DNA from 3 places in the Pseudoduganella sp. OTU4001 genome. Region 1 is predicted to be linked to each of the others. Evidence: predicted binding sites of a transcription regulator. Region 1 holds the regulator's gene; each other region holds the start of a gene.
What was found. Region 1 encodes LexA, which represses DNA repair genes until DNA is damaged. Its sites were predicted from a motif close to ACTGTATNNNNATACAGT; they were not measured.
Positions count from the first base shown of each region.

Region 2: recA (recombinase RecA) is a predicted target of LexA. The motif match lies at 2,446-2,463, and genes of this name have one in related genera.
Region 3: AAHE99_RS14415 (PA0069 family radical SAM protein) is a predicted target of LexA. The motif match lies at 1,946-1,963, and genes of this name have one in related genera.

Region 1 covers NZ_JASATG010000036.1:43,211-50,871, forward strand. Annotated here, with positions in the region: gene purF (amidophosphoribosyltransferase) at 1-420, shown strand, start outside; gene AAHE99_RS22965 (cystathionine gamma-synthase family protein) at 420-1,649, shown strand; gene AAHE99_RS22970 (M61 family metallopeptidase) at 1,776-3,239, opposite strand; gene AAHE99_RS22975 (alpha/beta fold hydrolase) at 3,348-4,376, opposite strand; gene AAHE99_RS22980 (glutathione S-transferase family protein) at 4,476-5,096, opposite strand; gene lexA (transcriptional repressor LexA) at 5,096-5,812, opposite strand; gene AAHE99_RS22990 (hypothetical protein) at 5,943-6,404, shown strand; gene rpsF (30S ribosomal protein S6) at 7,002-7,382, shown strand; gene priB (primosomal replication protein N) at 7,402-7,661, shown strand, end outside.
Region 2 covers NZ_JASATG010000013.1:62,122-69,782, reverse strand. Annotated here, with positions in the region: gene AAHE99_RS13950 (DUF4212 domain-containing protein) at 1-157, opposite strand, end outside; partial or broken gene AAHE99_RS26810 (sensor histidine kinase) at 189-518, opposite strand; partial or broken gene AAHE99_RS26805 (sensor histidine kinase N-terminal domain-containing protein) at 783-1,577, opposite strand; gene AAHE99_RS13940 (response regulator transcription factor) at 1,700-2,383, opposite strand; gene recA (recombinase RecA) at 2,514-3,584, shown strand; gene recX (recombination regulator RecX) at 3,700-4,158, shown strand; gene AAHE99_RS13925 (DUF2889 domain-containing protein) at 4,287-4,853, shown strand; gene sucC (ADP-forming succinate--CoA ligase subunit beta) at 4,907-6,073, shown strand; gene sucD (succinate--CoA ligase subunit alpha) at 6,087-6,968, shown strand; gene AAHE99_RS13910 (FHA domain-containing protein) at 7,068-7,661, shown strand, end outside.
Region 3 covers NZ_JASATG010000014.1:22,872-30,532, reverse strand. Annotated here, with positions in the region: gene AAHE99_RS14425 (Hsp70 family protein) at 1-1,295, opposite strand, end outside; gene AAHE99_RS14420 (DUF2760 domain-containing protein) at 1,292-1,858, opposite strand; gene AAHE99_RS14415 (PA0069 family radical SAM protein) at 1,985-3,151, shown strand; gene AAHE99_RS14410 (hypothetical protein) at 3,166-3,591, shown strand; gene AAHE99_RS14405 (gamma-glutamylcyclotransferase) at 3,727-4,296, opposite strand; gene AAHE99_RS14400 (LysR family transcriptional regulator) at 4,305-5,174, opposite strand; gene AAHE99_RS14395 (VOC family protein) at 5,263-5,793, shown strand; gene AAHE99_RS14390 (fumarylacetoacetate hydrolase family protein) at 5,805-6,827, shown strand; gene maiA (maleylacetoacetate isomerase) at 6,824-7,468, shown strand; gene AAHE99_RS14380 (GGDEF domain-containing protein) at 7,469-7,661, opposite strand, start outside.

The DNA.
Region 1 (7,661 bases):
GTGCGCGGCACCACCTCGCGCGAAATCGTGCAGATGGCGCGCGAAGGCGGCGCCAAGAAAGTGATCTTCGCATCCGCCGCGCCACCGGTGCTGTATCCGAACGTATACGGCATCGACATGCCGACCCGCGACGAACTGATCGCCCATGGCCGCACCGTGGAAGAAGTGTGCAAGGAAATCACCGCCGATGCGCTGGTCTACCAGGACCTGGAAGACCTGAAGAAAGCCATCGCCGACGTGAACCCGGCGCTGACCGAGTTCGAAGCTTCCTGCTTCGACGGCAAGTACATTACCGGCGACGTGTCGGCCGAGTACCTGGACCGCATCGAACAGGCACGCCACAATCCGAAGAAGGCCAAGGTCGCGGAGGATGCGGCCCGCACGCAGCTGAACCTGAACACCGCCAATACGGAATCCTGATGAAGAACTACGGCTTCACGACCACCATCCTGCATAACGACCGCCAGAAAGGCATCGAACACGGCTCGCTGCACAAGCCGATCCACACTTCGGTGACTTTCGGCTATGCCGACGCGCGCCAATTGGCGTCGGTCTTCCAGGGCAAGGAGCCGGGCTTCCGCTACGGCCGCCAGGGCAACCCGACGGTTGCCGCGCTGGAGGATAAGGTCAGCAAGATGGAGCAGGGCGTGGGCACGATTTGCTTCGCCACTGGCATGGGCGCCATCGGCGCCGTGTTCCAGGCGCTGCTGCGTGCCGGCGACCATGTCGTGTCGTCGTCGTTCCTGTTTGGGAATACCAATTCGCTGTGGCAGACCGTGGCGGGGCAGGGTGTGGGCGTGGACTTTGTCGACGCCACCGACGTAGCCAACGTCGCGGCTGCGCTGAAGCCGGAAACGCGTATGGTGTTCGTAGAGACCATCGCCAACCCGCGCACCCAGATCGCGGACCTGAAGCGCATCGGCCAGCTGTGCGCCGAACGCGGCATCCTGTACATCGTGGACAACACCATGACCTCGCCATACCTGTTCCGCCCGAAGGATGTGGGCGCGGGCCTGGTGGTGAATGCGCTGACCAAGTCGATTGGCGGCCATGGCAATGCGCTGGGCGGCGCGCTGACCGATACCGGCGCGTACGACTGGACCAAGTTCCCGAATATTTTCGAGAACTACAAGAAGAATCCGGCCGTGCAGTGGGGCCTGGTGCAGATCCGCGCCAAGGCGCTGCGCGATTTCGGCGCCTCGCTGGGCCCGGAGGCGGCGCACCACATCGCCGTCGGCGCGGAAACGCTGGCGCTGCGCATGGACCGCACTTGCGCCAACGCGCGAGCGCTGGCCGAGATGCTGGAAGCCGACGAGCGCGTAGCCGCAGTGTATTACCCCGGCCTGAAATCGCACCCGCAGCACGGCATTGCGTCCGAGCTGTTCAAGGATTTCGGATCCCTGCTGAGTTTTGAACTGAAAGACGGCATCGACTGCTTCGACTACCTGAACAAGCTGAAGCTGGCGATCCCGACTTCCAACCTGGGCGACACCCGCACCTTGGTGATTCCCGTCTCGCACACCATCTTCTTCGAGATGGGCCCCGAGCGCCGCGCCTCGATGGGCATCGCCGACAGCCTGATCCGCGTCTCCGTCGGCATCGAAGACACCGCCGACCTGATCGCCGACTTCCAAAACGCCCTCAACTAATACAGCTCAGCCCGTGTCCCACCCTGGGGTCACACCCCAAGTGAGACACGGGTTCAACCATGCGATGGAACAGCTCGTGTCCCGGTTGGGGTGTGACCCCATGGTGGGACACGGGCTGGACTGTGGTTAGTAGGGCTGGCCGAAGATGGCGGTGTAGCGGGCTTTCTGCTCGGCCGTGGCGGCTGGGTCGCGCAGCAGGTAGGTTTCCAGCATGCCGAACTGCTCGAGGCGCAGGCCAATGTCTTTGAACAGCGGGCCCAGGTCAGGGGCCTTGCTGGTGGCGACAATGTTGTTCAGCAGGGGATCAAGGTCGACGCCGCTGATCGCCTTGCCGATGCGGACGATGTCGGCCTGGTCGTAAGTCTTGCCCTTGTGGCCAAATTCCTTGTACATCTCCTTCAGCAGGTCATCCAGGCTGACTTTGCCCTTGCTGGCCTTGCGCAGTTCGACATCCATCGCCAGGCCGGCAATCGTGCCGCCGCCGTAGACCAGCAGCCAGTTGCGGTGCTTGTCTTTCACGGCTTCACGCACGGTGACGGTCAGGCCTTGCACATTGCGGGCGACGTTCTGGCCGCGTGCGAGGTTTTCCAGCTGCTGGATCACCATGCTGCGGTCGATCAGCTTGTTGCGCGCCATGGTGACGACGGTGACGTAGTCGTTTACGCCTTCCTTGAACCATTCTTCGCTTTCGTTCTTCGGCACCAGCGAGTGGCCGTCCCAGAAGTGGGCCAGCTCGTGCGCCATCACCTTGCCCCAGATCGGGCGCGAGACGTCGCTGCCGTCGTCTTTCAGGTATTGGCTGAAGGATCCGGAGAAGGCGCCGCCGTCGCCGGTGTCGCCTTGGTTGATCACGATCAGGAAGCGGTCGGCTACCGGGCCGCGGCCGTACAGCTTCTGGTAGCTGTTCATCTGTTTGTCGATCATCGAGATGAAGGAGTCGCGGCGCTTCCAGTACTGCTTGCCCATGACCAGGGTCATGTCCACGCCGCCGGCTTTGAAGCTTTCGGCGCGCGCGGTGCCAAAGAAGTAGGCGTTGTTCACCAGTTCGCGGCGGGACTCGGCGATAAAGACGCCAGGCTTGCCGGCGCTGCGCAACGGGGCGTTGGCTTTCCAGCCCGCCGGAAGGTTGAAGGTGACTTCGGTCTGGCCGGGCATCTTCACGCCCGGCACGATGAACAGCGGATAGCCGACCGACATCACGCCTTCGTCGGTGTGGTAGGACACTTCCTCGTTCCCGCCCGGCCACTGGTATTTGTCATGCTCCAGGCGGATGTCGTAGGACAGGCGCAGGCGGCGGTCGCCATCCACTTCGTATTCGCCTTCGCCCTTGTCGTGCAGCTGGACGGCATTGCCGGCCATGTCGCGCACGGTCAGCTTTTCGATCAGGTCGGCCTGGCCGTTCTTCAGCTGCGGGATCGGCATGCAGTTGAACAGCACGAGCTCGCGGCCTTCCACCCAGACGTCGGCTTCGACGTGGGCGCGTTTGGCATCCTTGTCGATGCTCAAGCGGTAGTGGTTGGTCTGGTTGTCGAAGGCGAACGCAGACTGCGCTGCCAGCATCGCGGCTGCGATGCATAAAGGCTTGAACATCTAATCTCCCCGTAGGTGTTTTTGGTGTTATGTAACTTTATGTTGCAAGCAGCCATGCGGGGAACATGGCTGCGACGAAATGCAGGATTCGCGGAACAGACTGCAGGCTTAGCGTAGCGCTTTTTCCACAACGGCTTTCATGGCGGGCATGGCGCAGCGCAGGGCGGCGTGGCCGCAGTCGGTGTCGAGCACGGTCACGTCTTCCTTGCGCTGCTTGGCGAAGGCGAGGGCCGGCGCCGGGTTGACCACGTGGTCCTGGGCGGCGTTGATCGCATGGATGCGCGCCCTGGCAAGGCCTGCCGCGTCTTCGAGTTGGCCGCCTTGCGCGACGTCGTGGCCCAGCACGGCGCGGATCTGCCACAGGGAGTTGTTGGCGTCGGTGCCGCCATTGTCGGAGGCTGCACTCTCGCGGAAGAATTTTTCGAAATCCTTCGGTGCGGTGCGTGCGGAACGGTGCGCGGGGCTGTCGAAGTTCATGGCGAACAGCAGGTTATACATCGGCAGTGCGGGATTCTTGGCGTAGCGGCCGCCGGCATATGCCGGTTCGTCGACCACGGACTTTTCAACGATGCGCAGGAACAGCATGTCGGAAGCGGTCAGGCGCGGTGTGCCGGCGATCGGGATGGCGACATCCATGAAGCCGGGATAGCTGACAGCCCACTGGAATGCCTGCATGCCGCCCATCGAGTAACCCATGACGGCGCGCACATGCTGGATGCCGAGTTTTTCGGTCAGCAGCTTGTGCTGGCTGGCGACTATGTCGCGCATCGAGAATTGCGGGAAGGCGGGTCCGGGTTGCGTTTTGCTGTTCGATGGGGAGCAGGAGACGCCGTTGCCAAGCGCGTCGACGACAATGATGTACCAGGGCGATGGATCGAACAGGGCGCCGCTGGCCAATAGTCCGGCGGCATCGCGGCTGGTGCCGGTGTGCCAGGTGGTGAACAGGATGGCGTTGGATTTGTCGGCGTTCAGGGTGCCGATGGTGCGGTAGCCGATGGCGCAGTCGTTGATGGTGGTCTTGTTTTCGAGCTGCAGGTCGCCCATGCTGGCGAATTGCTGCTGCGGGGCGGCGGCGTAGGCGGCCGAGGATGCGAAGGCGAGGGTGCAGAGGATGGAACCGATGCGGCGGACGAACATGCTATCTCCTTACTTATTTGTCATGCAAGAAGAGTAACGTTGTTGCCGCGCGCGCTGCACGCGATTGCGACAGGCTGCAAAAATAAGGGAGCAGGGCGTTTAAAACGGGATGACGCCGGGCATGTCGTAGGGATGGCGCCAGCCGGGCAGGGCGCGGATGCGCTCCAGCCATGCCGTCACCTGCGGCGGGTAGCTGACGCCGGCCTGCTCGGGCCAGAACATATAGCCGCAGATCGCGCAATCGGCGATGCTGGGCGAATCGCCAAGCAGGAAGGCACGGCCGTCGGACAGTTCTTCATCCAGGCGGGCGATGTCGGCATCAAAGCGGGTGCGCATCCATTCGAGTACGCCGGGCGGATAGCCTTGCGGGTCGAAGCGCTGGCCGAAGCGCAGGTGGGGCAGGCAGGTGCCGATGCGGTTGGCTTCCCAGAACAGCCATTCGCGGCAGCGCGCCAGGCGCTCCGGCGTTTCGCCGCCGAAGGCTTGCGTGTGCTGCGCCAGGTGCAGCAGGATGGCGTTGGATTGGACGTAGGGCTGGCCGTCGTGCACCAGCAATGGGACTTCGCCGTATTTGGCGAGACTGCGGAAAGGTTCGGGGCGCGCCTCACGGTCGATGCGCAGGTCGACTTCTTCGTATTCGTATGGCAGCGCTGCTACTTCCAGCAGCAGCCGCACCTTGAAGGTGTGGCCGGATTCGGCGCTGCCATACAGTTTGATCATCAGTGCCAGGTCCGCATCAGGCCGACGGCCAGGCCTTCCAGGGCGAAGTCGTCTTCCGGGGTGACGGTGATGACCTTGAAGTCCGGGTTCTCCGGCAGCAGTTCGATGGTGCTGCCGGTCTTGCGGTAGGTCTTGACCGTGACGTCGTTGCCGATGCGGGCTACCACCACTTGGCCGTTGCGGGCGGTGTCGGTTTTCTTCACGGCCAGCAGGTCGCCATCCATGATGCCGATGTCGCGCATCGATTCGCCGCGTACTTTCAGCAGGAAGTCGGGCTTGGCGGAGAACAGCTTGGGGTCGACGCTGTAGGTGGTTTCCAGGTTTTCCTGCGCCAGGATCGGCGAACCGGCGGCGACACGGCCGATCAGGGGCAGGGAGACCAGCATGCCGGCCGGGACGGCTGGCATATCGTCGAATTCGACTTTGGCGCGCGCCGCCCCGCGCGCAGCCGGTGCGCCGGTGCTGGCGATCGCTGCGCCGGTACCGGTGGCGGTGCCGCCGAAGTTGCCGGTCAGGCGGATGCCGCGCGAGGTGCCGGCAGTGATTTCAATGGCGCCTTTGCGCTGCAGCGCTTTCAGGTGTTCTTCCGCCGCGTTGGCCGATTTGAAGCCCAGCTCGGCTGCGATTTCGGCGCGGGTCGGAGGAAAACCGGTGTTTTCGATCGCTTCCTTGATCAGGTTGAGGATCTCTTCTTGGCGTGCTGTGAGCTTGATCATGGCGCTATGGTGAACTGTGAATATAGACAGTCTGTATTTTTGTACAGTGTGGAACGAATTGCAAGCAAATTTGTTGCATCGACAGAAAATATTCGGCTTAATGTCGATTCGATAACCATTGGAGGGCAGGATGGGACGGTTTGCTTTCTTGCTGGCGGCGGGGATTTCTTTGTTTGGCGCTTTGATCCATTTTGCGGCGCCTTTACTGGGGTCGGAGTGGTATGCCTTCCTGCAGGCGCCGCCCAAGGTGGTGGCCTCCGCCGAGGCCGGCGGATTGCTGGCGCCGGCCGGCGCGGTGGTGATTGGTTTGCTGATGCTGGTGTGCGCCATGTACGCGCTGGCAGGTGCCGGCTACCTGCGCTGGCTGCCGTTTGCGCAGATGGTGCAGGGCACGGTGGCCGCGGTGTGCCTGCTGCGCGGCTTGCTGGTGTTGCCGTATTTGTACAAGTTTCCCAACCGCGTCTGGACTTTCGACGTCATTGCCTCCGTCATCTGGCTGGCGGCCGGTCTGGGATTCCTGATCGGTATTTTGCAGTCCGCCCGCGATCGCCAGGCCGCCATGGCGCCGCAGGGGGAGGCATCAGGCGTTTAGGCCGGCTGTCTCTAACGCCTCCTCGAGAGTCCGCGCATCAAGCATTGCGAGGGAGAGGGCGTCCAGTTGAGCAGGACTTGCCCGGTTCAGGCTGTGAAGTGCGGATTCAGGCAGGGAAGCGAAACGGTGACCTAAGACCACCTGCAGTACAAAAAGTTCGTCCAGGTGCCATCTTTTTTATGCATCAGATGCCATAGCCATTGCTTGGAGAGCTCCCGCTGCGTTCGGTCTTTATGCGTCCGGTGCGCTGTCAAATGCCAGGATCACCACATCAGGGTGGCGTGGATGGGCTGCCACGTTGTCGGGAGCTAGTTCGTGGTCTGGAAGCCAATATCCCCGGACCCAGTCGACGGCTTCGGCGACATCGGGAAAGAACAGGCGCAGAAAAGCCTCCGGGGAGCGGCTGGCGACAAGCTTCCAGGCGAGGTCGGGGCGGTCCCTGGCCCAGCATGCCAGCGGCCGGGCCAGGGCGATTTGCGCGGCGTCAGTAAAGCTTGAGCCGGCGGCCAAAGTCTGCTATATTTGCGGGCTTACCTCTTCCCACACCCGTCTTGACGCCGGGGTGGGCTATTTTCACAGTCCTTAAGGGAGTTATTAATGCGTCACTACGAAATCGTATTTATCGTCCACCCGGACCAAAGCGAGCAAGTGCCCGCGATGATCGAACGTTACAAAGCCAGCGTGACCTCGCGCGGCGGTAACGTCCACCGTGTTGAAGATTGGGGCCGCCGTCAAATGGCTTACTCGATCCAGAAACTGGCCAAGGCACACTACATCTGCCTGAACATCGAATGCGACAACGAGACCCTGGTTGAGCTGGAAACCGCATTCAAATTCAATGATGCCGTGCTGCGTCACCTGACCGTCAAGATGAAGAAAGCGGAAACCGCTCCTTCCCCGATGATGAAGTCGGTCCAGCGTGAAGACGCGGCCAAGAGCCATCGCGCCGAAGCTCCAGCAGCTCCTGCAGCGGCCTAATTCCTGAACAGGAGACGGTCTGTACAACCAGCTCCGGGTTACCGCCCTGATCGCCGAACGGGATGAAATTCGTTACACCCCGGCCGGCCTGCCGATTGTGAATGCAAGCTTGCAGCACAGTTCGCAGCAGACAGAGGCAGGTATCGCCCGACTGACCGAATTTGAAGTTCCCGCGGTTGCCGCCGGTGAGCTGTCGAAACGATTCAGTCAGGCGCCCCTGGGAGGCTTGTACGAGTTCACCGGCTTCCTGGCCAAGAAGAACCGCAATAGCAGAACCCT
Region 2 (7,661 bases), on a different contig from region 1:
AAAAACCGATGATGGCCAGGTAGATCAGCGACGCACCCTGCGCCGCCAGGTAGAACGACAGCGGCCAGCCGAAGATCGACAGCCCGCTCAACTCGCGCGCAAAAAAGATGATGCAAAAAGTCGCCAGCAGCCAGATGGCCAGCAGCCAGCCGGTCATGCGGCGCACGCGGCGCCAGTGGCGTTCAAGCTTATCCAAAATGCGGTACCTCGTCTTCTTCGGGCGGAGCGTCCGGCTCGCGTAGCGGGAAGCTGACGCGGAACAGGCAGCCCGGATATTTCGGGTCGGTGGCGCGCGGGTTGGCAAACAGGTCCACCTCCGCGCCGTGCTGCTGCGCCACCTCGCGCACGATGGGCAGGCCCAGGCCCGAGCCTTCGGTATTGCTGCCCAGGATGCGGTAGAAGCGCTCGAACACCTGGGCGCGCTCGGCGGGCGGGATGCCGGGGCCGTTGTCCTCCACCTCCAGCAAGGCATGCTGGCCGGTGCGCCGCACGCGCACCGTCACGGCGCCGCCGCGCGGCGTGTAGCGCAAGGCATTGTCGATCAGGTTGGACAGCATTTCGCGCAGCATCACAGGGTTGCCGGAGATCGGCACTTCCTCGCGCGCCGGCTCGTAGCCAAGGTCGATGCCGGCGCTGAACGAGGCCTGCACCCAGTCGTGCACCGTGTCGCGCGCCAGCAGGTCCAGCTCCAGCGGCTGCATCGCGGTGCCGGCCTGCGGCTGGTTTTCCGCGCGCGCCAGCGCCAGCAGCTGGTTGACCAGGCGCGTGGCCGCCTCCGACGATTTGGCCAGCTGCTCCAGCGAGCGGTGTACTTCGGCCTGGTCGGTCTGGCGCAGCGCCAGTTCGGACTGGGTGCGCATGCCGGCCAGCGGGGTTTTCATCTGGTGCGCCGCATCGGCGATGAAGCGCTTCTGCGAATCAATCGAGAGCTTGAGGCGCTCCAGCATTTCATTGAGCGACTTGACCAGCGGCGTGATTTCTTCCGGCACCTGGCGCGGCGGGATCGGGCTCAGGTCGTCCGAAGGGCGGGCCCGGATGCGTTCCTGCAGCTCGCGCAGCGGCAGCAGCCCGCGCGACAGCGCAAACCACACCAGGGCCAGCACGATCGGCAGGATGATGAACTGCGGCAGGATCACGCCCTTGATGATGTCGTTGGCCAGCTTGGCGCGCTTGTCCAGCGTTTCGCCCACCTGCACCAGGGCCAGGCGCGGCGGCTGCGCCTTGTCCTCCTGCAGGTTGACCCAGGTATAGGCCAGGCGGATCGGCGTGCCATGCAGGGTGGCGTTGCGGAAGGTCACGCTGCCGGCACGGTAGCTCTCGCCGTCCGGCTCCATTGGCGGCGCCGGCAGGTCGCGGTCGCCGTCCACGTGGCTGCCGGCCGGGCTGCTGATCTGGTAATAGATATTGTCCACATCGTCGGCGCGCAGGATGTCGCGCGCCGCGGCCGGCAGGCGCGGGATCACGCCGCCCACCTCGCGCACCTGCTGCGTCAGCACGGTCAGGGTGTCTTCCAGCGCATGGTCGAACGGCTGGTTGGCGATGGATTTGGCCACCAGGTAGGTGATGGCGATACTCATTGGCCACAGCAGCAGCAGGGGCGCCAGCATCCAGTCCAGGATCTCGCCGAACAGCGAGTGCTGGATTTCCTGCTCCTCGGCGGCCGGGGCGTGCTCCCAGTCCGCTGCCTGCGGTTCGCTGCTCACTTGGCAGCCGGGGGATTGAACTTTTCCAGGCAATAGCCCAGGCCACGCACGGTGGCGATACGGATGCCGCCCACCTCAATCTTCTTGCGCAGGCGGTGCACATAGACTTCGATGGCGTTGTTGCTGACTTCCTCGCCCCACTCGCACAGGTGGTCCACCAGCTGCTCTTTCGAGACCAGGCGCCCGGTGCGCGCCAGCAGGATCTCCAGCAGGCCCAGTTCGCGCGCCGACAAGTCCAGCATCTGTTCATTGATATAGGCGCTGCGGCCGACCTGGTCGTAGGTCAGCGGGCCATGCTTGACGACGGTCGAGCCGCCGCCCTGGCCGCGCCGGGTCAGCGCCCGCACCCGCGCCTCCAGTTCCGACAGCGCGAACGGTTTGGCCATATAATCGTCGGCCCCCAGGTCGAGGCCGTTGACGCGCTGCTCGACCGAATCGGCCGCCGTCAGGATCAGCACCGGCAGCAGCGAGCCGCGCGAACGCAGGCGGCGCAGCACTTCCAGGCCGGACAGCTTGGGCAGGCCCAGGTCCAGGATCAGCAGGTCGAATTCCTGGGTGGACAGGGCCGTGTCGGCTTCCTGCCCGTTTTTTACGCAATCGATCGCATAACCCGACTGGCGCAGCGAGCGCGTCAGGCCGTCCGCGAGGACGCTGTCATCTTCAGCTAATAAGATACGCATAGGCCTAATGTACCCCTTGTTTGATATTTCGCAAAGATTTCAAAAAAGGGCTTGTCAAAAGCACTGTAGTTTTATACAGTACCACCTGTACCAACGTAGTGACCCACATTCAGACCCGCGAAAGAACATCATGGACGACAAAAAAACTGTAGTACCTGCATCGGAAAAAGCCAAGGCCCTGGCCGCGGCGCTGGCCCAGATTGAAAAGCAGTTTGGTAAAGGCTCCGTGATGCGCATGGACGCATCGGCCCCGATCGAGGAAGTGCAGACTGTCTCCACCGGTTCCCTGGGCCTGGATATCGCGCTGGGCGTAGGCGGCCTGCCACGCGGCCGTGTGGTGGAAATCTACGGTCCTGAATCGTCCGGCAAGACCACCCTGACCCTGCAAGCCATCGCTGAAATGCAGAAAATGGGCGGCACCTGCGCCTTCATCGACGCCGAACACGCGCTGGACGTGGTCTACGCACAGAAGCTGGGCGTCAACCTGCACGAGCTGCTGATCTCCCAGCCGGACACCGGCGAACAGGCCCTGGAAATCTGCGACGCGCTGGTGCGCTCCGGTTCCGTGGACCTGATCGTGGTCGACTCGGTTGCCGCGCTGACCCCGAAGGCTGAAATCGAAGGCGATATGGGCGACTCGCTGCCAGGCCTGCAGGCGCGCCTGATGTCCCAGGCGCTGCGCAAGCTGACCGGCACCATCAACCGCACCAATACCCTGGTGATCTTCATTAACCAGATCCGCATGAAGATCGGTGTGATGTTCGGCTCGCCGGAAACCACCACCGGCGGCAATGCGCTGAAGTTCTACGCCTCCGTGCGCCTGGACATCCGCCGTACCGGTTCGATCAAGTCGGGCGACGAGGTGATTGGTAACGAGACCAAAGTCAAGGTCGTGAAGAACAAGATCGCGCCTCCGTTCAAGGAAGCCCACTTCGACATCCTGTATGGCGAAGGCACTTCGCGTGAAGGCGAAATCATCGATCTGGGCGTGGAAGCCAAGATCGTTGAGAAGTCGGGTTCCTGGTATAGCTACGGCGGCGACCGTATCGGCCAGGGCAAGGACAATGCCCGTACCTTCCTCAAAGAGCGCCCAGCCCTGGCGCGCGAAATCGAGAACAAGGTGCGTGCGGCGTTGGGCGTGCGCGAGCTGCCAGCCGTGACCGATGGCGAAGAAGCGCCGAAGCTGCGCGCGGTTGACTGAAACCGGTAAACCAGGGTCAGACCCAAGGGTCTGACCCAGTCTATTCGACGGCCACCGGCTCAGGCACACGCCGGGTCTGACCCTTGGGTCAGACCCAGGTTTACCGGTTTAAAAGATGCCCCTCCCCAAACCCACATTAAAAGCCCGCGCCCTCCGCCTGTTAAGCCAGCGCGAGCACTCCCGCCTCGAACTCGCCCGCAAGCTTCAACGCCACGCGGAGGAGGGCGACGACGTCGAAGCCCTCCTCAACTTCCTCGAACAAAACAAATGGCTATCGGAAGAGCGCTTCTCCGAGAACCTGGTCCACCGCCGCGCCGCGCGCTACGGCAATAGCCGCATCGTCGCCGAACTGCAGCACCACGGCATCGGCGGCGAGATGCTGGCCGAAGTCAAAGAATCCCTGAAAGAAGACGAAGTCGAACGCTGCTGCGAAGTCTGGCGCCGCAAGTTCGGCGAAGTCGCCGCAGATCCCGAAGGCCGCCAGAAACAGCTGCGCTTCCTGATGTCGCGCGGCTTTTCCCAGAAAGCCATCCGCACCGCCATGAAGGGCACCATGCCCGATGAGGAATACTGAATTGGCCTGACAGGTATGCTACACTTCGAGAGTTTTATGCAGCACCGCGGGTGCGGTGGTTGTCCGTAGAAGCTGCGGCGTACTGATTAGCTGCTTATAATTTTGGCCACTTTTGTGGCATCGGTCTTATGTCCCTGTCAAATCCTGTCTCCCGACGAGCGCTGCGGCACACGCGCGCCATAGACATCCAGGCGTTCGCGCGCGAGGATGGCCTGTGGGATCTTGACGCCCATATCACGGACATCAAATCCTTCGACACCATGCTGGCATCCGGCCCGCGCAAGGGCAATGAAGCCCTGCACGACCTGTGGCTGCGCGTGACCGTCGACAAGCAGCTGACCATTGTAGATGCCGAAGCAAGTTCGGACGCTGTTCCCTATCCAGGCCATTGCGACACCATTGGCCCAGCCTATAAAGCCCTGATCGGCCTGAACCTGATGAAGGGTTTCCGCCATGCGGTCAAGGAGCGGCTGGCCGGTGTGCTTGGCTGTACCCACCTGACGGAATTGGCCCAGGTGCTGCCGACGGCAGCCATGCAAGCCTTTGCCAACGATGTGTGGCCGGTGAACGAGCGCTCCAACACTGCGACTGAGAAACCGTTCCAACTTGACAAGTGCCACGCCCTGAAGACCGATGGCGGGGCAGTTGCCGAGTTTTACCCGCGCTGGTACGTCAATAAGACGGAAGCAGCCTAGGTGCTGTAGAAAAATACTACTATTCAAACGATTCGAAAGAAGGGAAAGCCAGCATGAAAATCCATGAGTATCAAGGCAAAGAAATCCTCCGAAAATTCGGAGTGACCGTACCGCGCGGTATTCCGTGCATGTCCGTGGAAGAAGCAGTCAAAGCTGCGGAAACCCTGGGCGGCCCAGTATGGGTTGTTAAGGCACAGATCCACGCAGGTGGCCGTGGTAAAGGCGGCGGCGTGAAAGTTGCCAAATCCATGGAACAGGTGAAAGAGTACGCCGACCAGATCATGGGCATGCAGCTGGTGACCCACCAGACCGGTCCTGAAGGCCAGAAAGTACGCCGCCTGATGATCGAAGAAGGCGCCGACATCAAGAAGGAACTGTACGTTTCCCTGGTGACCGACCGCGTTTCCCAGCGCGTCGTCCTGATGGCTTCCTCCGAAGGCGGCATGGACATCGAAGAAGTCGCTGAAAAGCACCCAGAGCTGATCCACAACGTGATCATCGATCCAGCCGTCGGCCTGACCGACGCGGACGCCGCTGACGTGGCGCGCAAGATCGGCGTACCGGACGCATCCGTTGCCGACGCGGTCGCCAACCTGCAAGGCCTGTACAAAGCCTACTGGGAAACCGACGCTTCCCTGGCCGAAATCAACCCACTGATCCTGACCGGTTCCGGCAAGGTCATCGCACTGGACGCCAAGTTCAACTTCGACGCCAACGCACTGTTCCGTCACCCGGAAATCGTGGCTTACCGCGACCTGGATGAAGAAGATCCAGCGGAAGTCGAAGCTTCCAAGTTCGACCTGGCCTACATCTCCCTGGACGGCAACATCGGCTGCCTGGTGAACGGCGCCGGCCTGGCCATGGCGACCATGGACACCATTAAACTGTTCGGCGGCGAGCCTGCCAACTTCCTGGACGTGGGCGGCGGCGCCACCACCGAGAAAGTCACCGAAGCGTTCAAGCTGATGCTGAAGAACCCAGAGCTGAAAGCCATCCTGGTGAACATCTTCGGCGGCATCATGCGCTGCGACGTGATCGCCGAAGGCGTGATCGCCGGCGCCAAGGCCGTGTCCCTGTCCGTGCCGCTGGTCGTGCGCATGAAGGGCACCAACGAAGACCTGGGCAAGAAGATGCTGGCCGAATCCGGCTTGCCAATCATCGCCGCTGACACCATGGAAGAAGCAGCCAAGGCCGTTGTTGCTGCCGCTGCCGGTAAATAATTAAGGAATCGATATGTCTATCCTGATCAACAAAGACACCAAAGTCATCACCCAGGGCATCACCGGCAAGACCGGCCAGTTCCACACCCGTATGTGCCGCGAATACGCGAACGGCAAGGAAGCCTTCGTCGCTGGCGTGAACCCGAAGAAAGCCGGCGAAGATTTCGAAGGCATCCCAATCTACGCCTCCGTCAAGGAAGCAGCATCGGAAACCGGCGCCACCGTTTCCGTGATCTACGTTCCACCAGCAGGCGCAGCCGCTGCGATCTGGGAAGCCGTGGAAGCTGAACTGGACCTGGCCATCTGCATTACCGAAGGCATCCCAGTGCGCGACATGATGGAAATCAAGGACCGCATGGCCAAAGCCGGTTCCAAGACCCTGCTGCTGGGCCCAAACTGCCCAGGCCTGATTACTCCAGACGAAATCAAGATCGGCATCATGCCAGGCCACATCCACCGCAAGGGCCGTATCGGCGTGGTATCGCGCTCCGGCACCCTGACCTATGAAGCGGTTGCTCAGCTGACCGCCCTGGGCCTGGGCCAGTCTTCGGCAGTTGGTATCGGCGGTGACCCGATCAACGGCCTGAAGCACATCGACGTGATGCGCATGTTCAACGACGATCCTGACACCGACGCGGTGATCATGATCGGCGAAATCGGCGGTCCGGACGAAGCCAACGCAGCCCGTTGGATCAAGGACAACATGAAGAAGCCAGTGGTTGGCTTCATCGCCGGTGTGACCGCTCCTCCAGGCAAGCGCATGGGCCACGCCGGCGCGCTGATCTCGGGCGGCGACGACACCGCGCAAGCCAAGCTGGAAATCATGGAAGCCTGCGGTATCAAGGTTACCAAGAACCCATCCGAAATGGGCCGCCTGCTGAAGGCAATGCTGTAATATTAGCTGTATGATAAAGGGGAGCTCCGGCTCCCCTTTTTCGTTTTTGGGTCTGACCCTCGGGTCTGACCCAGGTTTACCGGTTTAAAGGAGAAAAGTTTGGCAAAACTCGTCGTCATGCGTGAAGGAATCGTAGAGCAAACGGTGCAGCTCACCAAGGAGCGCATGACCGTTGGCCGCCACAAGCATAACGACATCGTCCTGGCCCACCCGGCGGTCAGCGGCGAGCACGCCATCATCACCACCATCCTGGACGACTCCTTCCTGGAAGACCTGCAAAGCACCAACGGTACTTTCGTCAACGGCCACCGTATCGGCAAGCACTTCCTGCAGAACAAGGACGTGATCAAGATGGCCAAGTACCACCTCGAATTCATCGCCGACGGCATCCGCCCCTTGGCCGCTGCCGCCGCCACCGTCCCCGCCATGCCGGCCCCGCCGCCGGCGCCGGTTTCCGAGTCGGCCCAGCTGCCGCTCGGCCACATCGAAGTCCTGAATGGCAGCAATAGCGGCAAGACCCTCAGCCTGACCAAGGCGGTGACCAGCCTTGGCCGTCCCGGTGTCCAGGTGGTCGTGATCGCCCGCGCCGCCGACGGCTATTCCGCCGCCCATGTGGAAGGCGACAAATCCCCCCTCCTGAACGGTGCGCCACTGGCGCGCCAGCCCCAGCGCCTGAAGGCCGGCGACGTGCTC
Region 3 (7,661 bases), on a different contig from region 1:
TTGATGGTTTCCATCACACGGTTGGCCAGCAGCTCCGACTTGAACACACCGCCGTTGAACAGCACCGCGCTCGGATGCAGGAAGCTGTGCTCCGCATTCACACGGCCGGCAAAGCCTTCCAGTTCCGCCGTCGCACCCACCTGGCGCGCCAGGAAGGCTGCCAGGTGCTTGGTGATTGCCGCATCCTGCGCGTATGGCAGGCCAAGCTGGGTCAGGCCGGCACGGGTACGCACGGCAGGACGGGCGCCTGCTTCCACTTTCGGGAAGAAGCCGTCGGTGATGAAGGTCGAGACTTCAGCGCGGGTCAGTTCGGTGCGGATCGAACCGCCGATCAGTTTCGAGCCACGGCTCGGTACCACGATCGGCCAGCTCTCAGCCTGCGCATTGGCCAGCAGGTTTTCCTTGGCCGCACGGCAGCCGTAGGTCAGCGCGCGCATCTGCCACGCGTCGAGCTGGGTGCCGTTGGCGGCCAGCTTGCGCGCCACCAGGTGGGCCAGCGCCAGGTCCATGTTGTCGCCGCCCAGCAGGATATGGTCGCCCACCGCCACGCGGTGCGGTTCCAGCACGCCGTCGCGCTCCAGGATGGCGATCAGCGAGAAGTCGCTGGTGCCGCCGCCCACGTCCACCACCAGGATGATGTCGCCCGGCTTCACTTCCTTGCGCCAGCGGCCGTCGCTGTTCTGGATCCAGCTGTAAAGCGCCGACTGCGGCTCTTCCAGCAGGGTGACGTTGTCGTAGCCCGCCGCGCGTGCCGCCTCGGCGGTCAGTTCGCGCGCGGCCGGATCGAACGAGGCCGGGATGGTGACCGTCACCGCCTGCTGGTTGAAGGGCGCCTCCGGATGGGCGTTGTCCCAGGCGGCGCGCAGGTGTTTCAGGTAGCGGGTCGAGGCTTCCAGCGGCGACACGCGGGTCACTTCTTCCGGCGCGTCATGCGGCAGGATGCCGGCGCGGCGGTCCACGCCAGGGTGGCACAGCCAGCTCTTGGCGCTCGACACCAGGCGGATCGGCGTGGTGGCGCCACGGTTGCGCGCCATTTCACCTGCGACGGCAGGCTGGCCTTCAGCCGTTGCCCAGGGCAGGGACAGTTCTCCCGCCGCCAGTTCATCCGGATGTGGCAGGTAGAGGAAGCTTGGCAGCAGCGGCAGTTCTTCCACCGTGCCCGGTGCGGTCAGCTGCGGGATGCCCAGCACGCCGTGTTTGGTCTTCTCGCCATCGCTGCCGGCCAGTTCAACGTAGGACAGCGCGCTGTGGGTAGTGCCAAGGTCGATGCCGATGGCGTAACGCGGGTCGCTCACAGTTCCACCTCGGCCGGTGCCAGCACCTTGGCGTCATGCGCTTCGGCCAGTTTCGGCAGGCTTACGCTGGAGGCGCGCCAGCCGCGGTGGCTCAGGGTGCCGGTGAACGGCGCCTTGCCGACCACGTTGCCGGTCAGGCGCACGGCGGCGGCGTCGAAGCCTTCCGGCAGGGTGACACGGCTGCCTTCGGCTTCGCTGCGGATGGCGTCGATGCTGAAGTGCTCGCGCAGCACTTTGGCGCAGCCTTCATGCACCACGCGGGCCGCGGCGCCGATATCGGCGTCCGAATAGCCGGACAGGTTTTCCTGCGTGAAGTCGATCAGGCGCGCTTCGCGCTGGAACAGCGACAGCAGCTGCAGCGCTGCGTCCGGGGTGGCTTCGCGCAGTGGCGCGGGGGCCGGGGCGGGTGCCGCAACTGGCGCCGGCGCCGGTGCGGCCACCGGGCCGATGCCGTCGTCGCGCACGCGCGCGGCGAATTCTGCATCGCCCAGGGTCTTGAAGAAGGCGCCAATGGCGAGGGAAATCCTGCTTCCGAAGGAAGGCAGATTGGTAGATTTGCTCATTTATTGCTCTTTGAGTGTCGGGGGTATCCCGGAGAAGTGCGCATGATACCAGCTTGGCTTGCAGGCGAGGCACAGCGGGTTTAGAATACTGTATAAATACACAGTATTATGGTATTGGGGCGCCTCATGCAGGACCATGACTCAGAGGGGCAGGTGATGCTGCCGCCGCAATCGCGCAAGGCTCAAAAAGGGCGCGGAGCGGTATCAAACATGCAAGGCAGGTATGAGATACAGGCGCGCGAAGCGTTCGATGACGGCTGGGCGCCCGATCCGGACGATGCCGATGCCGAAAAGCTGCCACCACGTACTATCGTCACCGAGGAAACCGCCAAGACCATCCTCACCCGCAACAAGTCGCCTGATATTCCGTTTAACGTCTCGCTGAATCCCTATCGCGGCTGCGAGCATGGCTGCATCTACTGCTTTGCCCGGCCATCGCACAGCTACCTCGGCCTGTCGCCGGGGCTGGATTTCGAGACCAAGCTGTTTGCCAAGGTCAATGCACCTGAGTTGCTGCGCGCCGAGCTGTCCAAATCCGGCTACGTGCCCGAGTCGCTGGCCCTGGGCGTGAATACAGACGCCTACCAGCCCTGCGAACGCGACTACCAGCTGACGCGCCGCGTGCTGCAGGTGCTGTCCGAGTGCAATCACCCGGTCGGGCTGATCACCAAATCGTCCCTGATCGAGCGCGACATCGACATTCTCGCGCCGATGGCCGAACGCAACCTGGCCGCCGCTTCGATCACCATCACCACACTGGACAGCAAGATCTCGCGCACGCTCGAGCCGCGTGCTGCCGCACCGGCACGCCGCCTGCGCACGATTGAAACGCTGGCCAAGGCCGGCATACCGGTCGGCGTCAGCATCGCCCCCATCATCCCCTTCGTCACCGAACCCGATATCGAAAAGGTCATGGCCGCCGCGCGCGACGCCGGCGCCATCATGGCGACTTTTGTGGTGCTGCGCCTGCCATGGGAAGTCAGCCCGCTATTCAAGGAATGGCTCGAAGCGCACTTCCCCGACCGCGCCGCGCGCGTGATGAACCGCGTACGCGATATGCGCGGCGGCAAGGAATACGAAGCCGAGTTCGGTTCGCGCATGCGCGGCGAAGGCGTGTGGGCCGACCTGATCCAGCAGCGCATCGACAAAGGCATCACCCGCTACGGCTTCCTCGGCCGCCACAGCAAGTTCCGCTCCCTCGACTGTACCCAGTTCAAGCGCCCCGAACACATCCCACCCTCCGGCGCCCGCGCCCGCGCCGCCGCCACAGCGGGGCAAATGGATCTGTTCTGACCCAGGAGGCCATCATGGGCTGGTTTCTCGTAAACATTGTCGTCCCTCTGCTGGCGCCGGTTTTTATTCTTTGTCTGCTTAGACCGTTACCGTTGCCAGCGCCGGCGCGAACGTCGTTGAAATGGATTACTCCGGTAAAGGATGGCCAGTTATGTTGGGTTGCGATTACATTTTGTGCTTCTGCGCTGCATGAATACGGTACCGCAGCTAGCCAGTTTGTCGCGCCTCCCGCAGCGCTCTTGCAAGTTTCAAACGGTCTTGCGAATGTTTGCTTGGTGATGAGCAGTATCGTCGCAGCCGGTGGCGCACTCTATCCAACTTCGGCCGAGAAGCAAATGGGTGTCAGTTGGGTGCGTCATTTCTCTTGCTTTTGTGTGTCGCTATTCTTTGCGCTTGCATCGGCATTTTTATATGCGATTATTCACTTCGGAATGTCGTAAAACATGGAGGTTTTATGTTTACAAGGTTTATCCATTACCACTTTCGAGACAATGATGCGGCAAGGAATTCAATGTTGGTTTTGGCATGTGCAGTAGGTGCGTTAGGTTCAGCGCTAGTGCTGATTCGGACGCTTTTTATGCATTGAAGTGTGTAGAAATGTATGCCTCGATCGCGTGGACGTGTTCGTCATGGTGGCCCATCTCGCGCAGCGCGGCGGCGAGGCTGAGCAGGTATTCGGCGTTGGGGCCGCTAGGCCCGGCGGCGGAGGCGATGTGGCGCGCGATTTCTTCGACGGACGCTTCGCCGAGCCAGGCGGCGTTGCCGGCCGCTGCGATGTAGATCAGGCCTTCCTCGACGCCGCCGGATTCGAAGTGGATGTCGATCGCCACGCGCAGGTAGCCGTTCTTTTCGCGGTGGTCGAGGTGGGCGAATTCTTCCGGCGTGACGAGGTAGGCCATGCCGTGGCAGACGGCGCCTTCCGCCGGCACCAGCGTGGCCACACGGCCCGGCGCCTCGGGCGTGCCGCGATGGTCGTGCGATCCCTGCCAGAAGCGGCGCGACCAGCCGAAAATATGCGCGGGACGGCGCTCGACGAAGGGGAAGTCCGCCTTGTAAATTAGCGAGCCGTAACCGAACAGCCACACCTGGTGGTGGCCGTCGAACTTGTCCATAGCCTGGTTGGCTTCAATCGTATTGTGCGACATGCCGCAAATTATAGGGAATACTCGGCGAGCACGCTGATGAAGCGTTCCGCCGCCGGCGAGGGCGTACGGGAAGTCTTGGTGTAGATGAAGAATTTGCGCTTGAGTTCAGGCTCGACCAGCGGCCGCATTTCCAGCCCGTACAAGCGCACCATCGGCTCGGCGTAGGGCAGGCAGGCGGTGATGCCCAGCCCCGCCGCCACCATGGCCAGCGCAGTGGTCATGAAAGTCACCTCGTTATACGGCGCCAGCGTGGTCATGTCGCGCAGCAGGCGCTCGGTGAACTGGCCTTGCAGGGCGATGAAGGAGTGCTGGTTGACTTCCGACCAGGCGACACGGCGCCGCGCAGACAGCGCGTGGCCGGGCGGGAACACCACCACGAACGGCATTTCGAACAGCAACTGCGCATCCACCTCGGCAGTCACGTCGCGCTCGGGCCCAATGCCGACATCGACCTCGCCACTCACCACGCGCGCTGCCACGTTGTCGACCGGGCAGTCAACCAGCTGCACCTGCACGTCAGGATACGAAGCGCGGAAGCTGCCGATCACCTGCGGCAGCAGGGTGCACGCCATCATCTGTGGCGCCGCCACCCGCACGATGCCTTTCTTCAGCGCCTTGCGGCTGGCGATATCCGCCATCGCCCCGTCCAGGTCCTGCAGCATTTTGTCGAACAGCGGATACAGCTCGCGTCCCACTTCGGACAGCTGCACGCGCCGCGTATTGCGCTCCACAACTTTCACGCCCAGCAGTTGTTCCAGTTCCTTGATCTGGCCGGAGAGGGCGGACTGGGTCACATGCAGCAGGTCGGCGGCGGAGGTAAAGCTGCCGGTGCGCGCCACGGCCACCAGGGCGCGCATTTGGCGTATGGTTGGATTCATCAGAAAAATTAATAAATCAACGTGAAAATATCGTTTGTATGATAGCTGAAACAGGGGTTTAATGGCGGAATAGCAAAGGAGCCCCGCCATGAAAATCAAGCAAATCCACCACGTTGCCTACCGCTGCAAGGATGCCAAGGAAACCGTCGAGTGGTACGTCAAGCACCTGAACATGAACTTCGTGCTGGCCATCGCCGAAGACGAAGTGCCATCGACCAAGGCGCCGGACCCGTATATGCACGTGTTCCTGGACGCCGGGCAGGGCAACATCCTGGCCTTCTTCGAGCTGCCAACCCAGAAGGAAATGGGCCGCGACGAAAACACCCCGGCCTGGGTACAGCACCTGGCGCTGGAAGTGGCATCGATGGATGAGCTGCTGGCCGCCAAGGAGCGCCTGGTCGCCGCCGGCATCGAAGTGCTGGGCCCGGTCAACCACACCATCTTCAAGTCGATCTACTTCTTCGATCCGAACGGCCACCGCCTGGAACTGGCGGCCAACACCGGCACGCCGGAAATGATGCAAAAGCTGGACGAAGTGAAGTGGGAAATGCTGGAAGAATGGTCTAAAACGAAAAAAGCGCCCAAGCACGCCGCCTGGATGCACGCGCCACAGAATTAAGAAAGAACAGAATGAAACTCGCCTCCCTGAAAGACGGCAGCCGTGACGGCCGCCTGGTCGTCGTCAGCCGCGACCTGAAATCCTGCCAGCCGGTCCCGAACATCGCCGCCACCATGCAGGATGCGCTGGACAACTGGGATACCGCTGCGCCGCAACTGAAACAGATCTACGCCCTGCTGAACCAGGGTAGCGCATCCGGCGCCAAGCCTTTCGACGAAAGCATGTGCCACTCGCCGCTGCCGCGCGCCTACCAATGGGCCGACGGTTCCGCCTACATCAACCACGTTGAGCTGGTGCGCAAGGCGCGCAATGCCGAAGTGCCAGAGTCCTTCTATACCGACCCGTTGATGTACCAGGGCGGTTCGGACAGCTTCGTCGGCCCGCGCGACGCCATTTTCGCGCTGGACGAAGCCTGGGGCATCGACCTGGAAGCGGAGGTCGCCGTCATCACCGGCGACGTGAAGATGGGCGCCAGCGACGAGGAAGCCGGCAAGGCGATCCGCCTGGTCATGCTGGTCAACGACGTTTCGCTGCGCAACCTGATCCCGAATGAACTGGCAAAGGGCTTCGGCTTCTTCAACTCCAAGCCGGCCAGCGCCTTCTCGCCGGTCGCCGTCACGCCGGATGAACTGGGCAAGGACTGGCAGGACAACAAGCTGCGCCTGCCGCTGCTGGTGCAGATCAACCGCCAGCCTTTCGGCAAGCCCAATGCCGGCGAAGACATGACCTTCAGTTTCGCCCAGCTAGTGGCGCACGCCGCCAAGACGCGCGAGCTGTGCGCCGGCACCATCATCGGTTCCGGCACTGTGTCGAACAAGCAGGGCAGCCTGCATGGCTCCAGCATCGCCAACGGCGGCGTAGGCTACTGCTGCCTGGCGGAAGTACGCATGTACGAAACCATCGAAAGCGGCAAGCCGCAGACCGGCTTCCTGCAGTTCGGCGACACCGTGCGCATCGAGATGCATGATGCGCAAGGCAGGACCATCTTCGGCGCCATCGACCAGACGGTGCGCAACTACGAGGAACGGGCATGAAGCTGTTTACCTACTTCCGCAGTTCGGCCGCCTACCGCGTCCGCATTGCGCTGAACCTGAAAGGCCTGGCGTACGACTCGGTGCCGGTGCACCTGCTGCGCGACGGCGGCGAGCAGCTGGCGCCCAAGTACCGCGACGTGAATCCGGCCGGCCTGGTGCCGGCGCTGGAGGACAACGGTATCGTGCTGACGCAGTCGCTGGCGATTATCGAGTACCTGGAAGAGGTGCACCCGCTGGTGCCGCTGCTGCCGCAGGACGCGGTGGGCCGCGCCCGCGTGCGCGCGCTGGCGCAAACCATCGCCTGCGACACCCATCCGATCATGAACCTGCGCGTGCTGAAGTACCTCAAAGGCCCGATGGGCCTGAGCGAAGAGCAGAAATCCGAGTGGTACCGCCACTGGATGGCGGAAGGCATGACGGCGCTGGAAGCGCATCTGGAGCGCGACGGCGACATGGGCCGCTTTAGCTACGGCGATACTCCAACCATCGCCGATTGCTGCCTGGTGCCGCAGGTATTCAATGCCCAGCGGTTCGAGATCGACCTGGCGCCGTACCCGAACGTGGCGCGCATTGCGGCCAATTGCACCGACCTGCCGGCTTTCAAGGCCGCGCATCCTTCCGTCCAGCCCGACACCGAGTAATCAGAACTGGACGACGCGGTTGCGTCCTTCCTTCTTGGCGCGGTACAGGGCTTTATCGGCCCGTACCAGCAGGGAGGAGGGCGTATCCGGCGTGCCATGCGGATCGGCCGCCGCCACGCCGATGCTGATGGTCAGTTCAACCTCCATGCCGCCCTCTGCGGGAATGCGCAGCTGGGCCGCTTGCGCACGCAGC